DNA from 2 places in the Oribacterium sp. P9 genome. Region 2 is predicted to be linked to the other one. Evidence: riboswitches for the same ligand, from Rfam matches in the RefSeq annotation. Region 2 holds a riboswitch; the other holds the start of a gene.
What was found. A riboswitch is a leader RNA that binds a small molecule or an ion and turns the genes downstream of it on or off. The one in region 2 is predicted to bind thiamine pyrophosphate.
Positions count from the first base shown of each region.

Region 1 (3,138 bases), 410 kb from region 2:
GCGAGAGACCACCATCGTATGGGATAAGGAAACCGGCGAGCCGGTATATCACGCGATCGTATGGCAGTGCCGCAGAACCTCCGAGTACTGTGACAGTCTGAAGGAGAAGGGCCTCACCGATAAGTTCAGAGAGAAGACCGGTCTCGTCATCGATGCGTACTTCTCAGGCACGAAGGTGAAGTGGATTCTCGATCACGTAGAGGGTGTAAGAGAAAGAGCAGAGAAGGGTGAGCTCTTATTCGGTACCGTCGAGACATGGCTGATCTGGAAGCTGACCAAGGGCCACGTTCATGTAACCGATTATTCCAACGCTTCCCGTACGATGCTTTTTAACATTAACACACTGGAGTGGGATGATGAGATCCTCGCAGAGCTCGATATCCCGAAGTGCATGCTGCCGACACCGATGCCGTCCAGCTGCGTATACGGCGAGTCAGATCCTTCGTACCTCGGTGGCGCGATCCCGATCGCAGGTGCAGCCGGTGACCAGCAGGCGGCGCTCTTCGGACAGACCTGCTTCCATCCTGGTGAGGCGAAGAACACCTATGGAACCGGCTGCTTCATGCTGATGAATACCGGTGAGAAGCCGATCTTCTCTAAGAACGGTCTCGTAACCACCATCGCATGGGGACTCGACGGCAAGGTAAATTACGCACTCGAGGGTTCCATCTTCGTCGCAGGTGCAGCGGTTCAGTGGCTGAGAGATGAGCTTCGGATCATCGATTCTTCACCGGACTCCGAGTATATGGCGAAGAAGGTAAAGGATACCAACGGATGCTATGTCGTTCCGGCATTTACCGGCCTCGGCGCGCCGCACTGGGATCAGTACGCAAGAGGAACCATCGTCGGCATCACACGTGGCGTGAATAAATATCACATCATCCGTGCAACGCTGGAGTCCATCGCGTATCAGGTAAATGACGTGCTGAACGCCATGAAGGCAGACGCCGGTATCGAGCTGGCAGCCCTCAAGGTAGACGGTGGCGCAAGTGCCAACGACTTCCTGATGCAGACGCAGTCTGACATCATCGATGCTCCGGTAGAGCGCCCACGGTGCGTAGAGACCACCGCGATGGGCGCAGCCTATCTTGCAGGGCTCGCCGTCGGTTACTGGACCAGCAAGGAAGACGTCATCAAGAACTGGGCGATCGATAAGACCTTCGAGCCGAAGATCTCTGACGAGGACAGAGCGAAGAAGATCAAGGGCTGGAACAAGGCCGTCAAGTATGCTTACGGCTGGGCGAAGGAAGACGGATGCTGAATCTTTTGCTGAATCTTTTTTCTTCCTGGCCTTGCCAACAGGAGGCAGGCGTTCTATAATTTAACAAATGCAAAATTATAAAGAGGGGAGCTGACTGCTGTCGGCTGAGAGGAGATTCAGAAATCTCGACCCGCAACCTGATTTGGATAATGCCAACGTAGGTAAATACTTAGGATGAGACGTCTTCTGTACGTTTATGGATCTGAGAGAACACCTGCGGGTGTTCTCTTTTTATATGTTCAGAAGAAAGGCCATGATGCGAGGCATCCTGAGGATGCGGAAACGCTGTTTTCCAGAGTCATGGTCTGGCGGCTGAACAGATGATGGCTGATCCCGAATCAGAAAAAGGAGAAAAAAAGGAGAAAATATGCAGAATTATACAACACAGATGGATGCGGCGCGGAAGGGTATCGTAACGCCGCAGATGAAGATCGTCGCAGAGAAGGAGCATATGACGGAGGAGAAGCTTCGTCAGCTGGTGGCAGAGGGTAAGGTCGCGATCTGCGCAAACAAGAACCATACCTGCCTGGATCCGGAGGGTGTCGGCTCGATGCTTCGGACGAAGATCAATGTAAACCTCGGTGTGTCGAGAGATATGAAGGATTATGATCTCGAGATGGAGAAGGTGATGAGTGCTGTTCGTATGGGTGCGGAGTCCATCATGGATCTCTCCAGCCATGGAAATACGCAGCCGTTCCGTCAGAAGCTCTGTAAGGAGTGCCCGGCGATGATCGGTACCGTGCCGGTCTACGACAGCGTCATTCATTACCAGCGTGACCTCGATACCCTGACCGCGAAGGATTTCCTCGACGTCATCCGTCTGCATGCACAGGATGGTGTCGACTTCGTAACCCTGCACTGTGGTATCACCCGGAAGACCATCGAGCAGATCCGCAAGCACCAGCGTAAGATGAACATCGTCAGCCGTGGCGGAAGCCTCGTATTCGCATGGATGAGTATGACCGGTCAGGAGAACCCGTTCTACGAGTACTTCGACGAGATCCTCGATATCTGTGAGGAGTATGATGTCACCATTTCCCTCGGCGATGCCTGCCGTCCGGGCTGTCTCGCGGATGCGACCGATGTATGCCAGATCGAGGAGCTCGTACGTCTCGGTGAACTCACGAAGCGTGCATGGGCACATAACGTTCAGGTCATGGTCGAGGGTCCGGGTCATGTGCCACTGAACCAGATCGCTGCAAATATGGAAGTACAGAAGACCCTCTGCATGGGCGCACCGTTCTATGTTCTCGGACCGCTCGTGACGGATATCGCACCGGGATATGATCACATCACGGCAGCCATCGGTGGTGCTGTCGCCGCGATGAACGGCGCATCCTTCCTCTGCTATGTCACACCGGCAGAGCACCTCGCACTTCCGAATCTTGAGGACGTAAAGCAGGGCATTATCGCTTCGAAGATCGCGGCCCACGCAGCGGATATCGCGAAGGGGATCCCGCACGCGCGTGACATCGACGATAAGATGGCCGATGCACGTAAGGCCCTGGACTGGGACGCACAGTTCGAGTGTGCACTCGATCCGGAGACCGCAAAGAAGATCCGTAATGACCGTCTCCCGGAGGACGACCACAGCGATACCTGCAGTATGTGTGGTAAATTCTGTGCTGTCCGCAGCATGAACAAGGCCCTCGCCGGTGAGCACATCGACATTCTGTAATCGCGATGAAATACTGTTTTCAGTATTTTTTACTATTATCCTGAAAAATGAACCTGAAAACCCCGGCGTGCATGGCATGTCGGGGTTTTCAAGTTTTCGGATTCAGTACAGGCTGCGAGTACCAGTGTACTGCAGTTTTTTCAAGAGAGATCCGTGCGCATACACACCGTCGGGGTTTTCACTTCTATTCCGAATGGTG
Region 1 covers NZ_JBKEIS010000001.1:69,235-72,372, forward strand. Annotated here, with positions in the region: gene glpK (glycerol kinase GlpK) at 1-1,261, shown strand, start outside; TPP riboswitch at 1,335-1,442, shown strand; gene thiC (phosphomethylpyrimidine synthase ThiC) at 1,629-2,939, shown strand.
Region 1: linked by a shared signal. The riboswitch ahead of thiC (phosphomethylpyrimidine synthase ThiC) and the one ahead of thiE (thiamine phosphate synthase) in region 2 are both predicted to bind thiamine pyrophosphate.

Region 2 (3,138 bases):
TCGCATTCAGTGCGCCGGAGATATAGTTCTTCGCGTACTGTACGGATGTTTCGAGATCATATCCCTTGGCCAGATTCGACGCGATCGCTGAGGACAGCGTGCAACCGGTTCCGTGCGTGTTCGAATTCTCGATTCGTCTGCCGTGGAACCAGGTCACCTGCTCTCCATGCACGAGCACATCATTCGCATCGTCCAGGCTGTGGCCGCCCTTCGTAAGCACGGCACAGCCGAACGCTGCGTGGATCCGCTTCGCCGCTTCCACCATATCCGCGGAACTGCGAATCGTCATCCCGGACAGCACCTCACTCTCCGGAATGTTCGGTGTGATCACCGTCGCAAGCGGCAGCAGCTTCGACTTCAGTGTATCGACCGCGTCGTCACTGATCAGCTTCGCCCCGCTGGTGGCGATCATCACCGGGTCCACCACGATGTTTCTGGCCTTGTAGAATGTGAGTCTTTCTGCGATTACCTCGATGAGGCTACCAGAGGAAACCATTCCCGTTTTCACTGCATCCGGATAGATATCCGTAAAAATCATATCGAGCTGATCCTTCAGGAAATCAGGCGTCGACTCCATGATACTCTTTACACCGGTCGTATTCTGGGCAGTCAATGCCGTAATCGCGCTCATCGCATACACATGATTTGCGAGCATTGTCTTGATATCTGCCTGGATGCCGGCGCCTCCACAGGAGTCACTTCCTGCGATTGTTAATGCTGTATACATAGTACTCCTCCACACGCATTAATTTTGTATAGCGACCTGAGGTGGTGCCCCCAACCTGCCGCTGTGATGTATTTGAACGCTTAGCGCGGTCAAACCGTTAAAAGTGTCCGTCGGAACGTCTGCCACTGTCCATGCAGAGATCAGACATTCTTCCAGTCAGAAAGCGAAACCGCTGCTCTTCTGTCGGACGCCTCGTCACCGGTCGGTGACGATGTCATCTGCGATCGCCCGCAGCGTCCGCGCCGCTTCTGTGATGTCCGCTGCACCGAAGAGACTGCTGACGACGGCGAGTCCCGCAGCGCCATGGGCTTTCAGGGCGCCTGCATTGGCCGCACTGATCCCGCCGATGGCCACGACCGGAATCTGAACCGACGCTGTGATGGCCCGGAAGGTCTCGAGCGGCATCGTCTTCGCATCGAGCTTCGTGCTCGTGCCGAACACCGCGCCGGAGCCGAGGTAATCCGCGCCGGCCGCTTCCGCTGCCTGCGCCTCCGCCACCGTCCGCGCGGTTACGCCGATGATCTTCGCCGGACCGAGGCGACGACGGGCTTCCGCCGCCGGCAGATCACTCTGCCCGACATGCACGCCGTCGGCGTCCAGCTTCTGCGCGAGGTCGACATCGTTGTTCATGATGAACGGTACCCCATGCTTCCGGCAGACCGCCTGTACGGCCCGCGCGTCCTGCTCGAGCCGCGCGCCCGTAAGTTCCTTTTCACGGAACTGCACCATGGTCGCACCACCGAGGATCGCCTGCTCGACAGCCATGGTCAGTGCCTCTGTTTCGGAGGTCGAAGACTGCTTCAGGCAGTGCCGATCGGTGATCGCATATAATCGAAGTAAATCTCTATTCATAATTGTGTTTCTTTCAAATCACAAACAAAAAAGGCTGCCCGATCGGACAGCCTGGAATACGCGTGCAAAAAGCCCATCTCCCTACGTTGGCATGATCCAAATCAGGTTTCCAGGGTCCGGAACGCACAGTTCCTATCTCAGCCGGTTCTGACCGACACCCCCGTGTACTTTTATTAAACTTCGTCATTATAGCACGGGACAGGACGCTCAGCAAGGGCCCGACGGGCGGCAACATATGCCATACGGAGAGATCGTGTAAAATCAAGCCGGGGCCCCTTGCTGAATCACAGGGTTTTCTTTTGCGAAAAAATCGAGTATTATGACATCGAAGAATCACGAGAAAGAAGGAACATACGATGACATCAGGGGAGACGACGATTCGGACATATCTGGAGCGATTAGGTGCGCGGGAATCCGTGCCGGGCGGTGGAGGCGCGAGTGCGCTGGCCGGTGCCTATGGTGTAAGCCTCGGCATGATGGTCTGTGCATTCACCATCGGGAAGAAAACATATGCGGAGGTTGAGCCGCGCATCCGGGACATCGAGGCGCGGCTCGCGAAGCTGCGTGAGGCCTTCCTGGCGCTCTCCGACGAGGATGAGAAGGTGTTCCTGCCGCTCAGTCAGGCCTATGGCCTCCCGGACAGTACGCCGGAGGAGAAGGACTTCAAGGAGACGACCCTGGAAACCTGCCTGAGCACCGCATCCATGACACCGATCAAGGTGATGGAGCGGGTCTGTGAAGCGCTCGACTATCTCGGCGAGCTGGAGGCGCATGGCTCGAATCTCATGCAGAGTGACGTCGGTGTGGCCGCTGCTTATCTCGGCACCGCCCTCGAGGGCGCGGTGATGAATGTCTACATCAACACGAAGATGATGAAGAATCAGAACCGTATGATCGAGCTCAATGAATACGCCCGAAAGCTGCTCATGGATGGTCGCGCGAAGAGTCGTCTGATCTACGAGGCGGTCGAGGATAAGGTGAAGCCGCAGTACGATCCGGAGCTGGACCGCATCGACCGGAACAAGGTGGACTTCTCGTAAGAGAGATGGCCCGGAGCCCTGCAGGCTGTTTCATAGCAGACAGCTGCATGCCCCGCGTAGAAGTCCCGAGCTACTCTATAGAAGAAAATCAAACAGATAAAACGAGAGAAAGTGTGAATATATGCAGGAATTAAGAGGAAAAATCATCGCAGATCAGATCAAGGGCGAGTGCCTGGACTTCGTCGGACAGTACAACGGCATCCTGCCGGCGCTGGCGATTCTACGTGTCGGCCACAAGGAGGCCGATCTCAGCTATGAGCGCAGCATCAAGAAGCGCTTCATGGATTTCGGCCTGGAGGCGAAGGACTATGAGCTTCCGGAAAACGTATCGAACGAAGAGTTTCAGCAGGTCTTCGACTTCATCAACCAGGATCCGGAGATCCACGGCATTCTCGTGATGCGTCCGCTCCCGAAGCAGATCGACGAGGCAGCGATGCTTCGCAAGATGAATCCGCTGAAGGATCTCGACGGTATCACCGACACAAACGTCGCCGGCGTCATGCGTGGCGATGCGGATGC
Region 2 covers NZ_JBKEIS010000001.1:481,109-484,246, reverse strand. Annotated here, with positions in the region: gene thiD (bifunctional hydroxymethylpyrimidine kinase/phosphomethylpyrimidine kinase) at 1-727, opposite strand, end outside; gene thiE (thiamine phosphate synthase) at 923-1,579, opposite strand; TPP riboswitch at 1,640-1,751, opposite strand; gene ACK8P7_RS02005 (cyclodeaminase/cyclohydrolase family protein) at 1,936-2,619, shown strand; gene ACK8P7_RS02000 (bifunctional 5,10-methylenetetrahydrofolate dehydrogenase/5,10-methenyltetrahydrofolate cyclohydrolase) at 2,741-3,138, shown strand, end outside.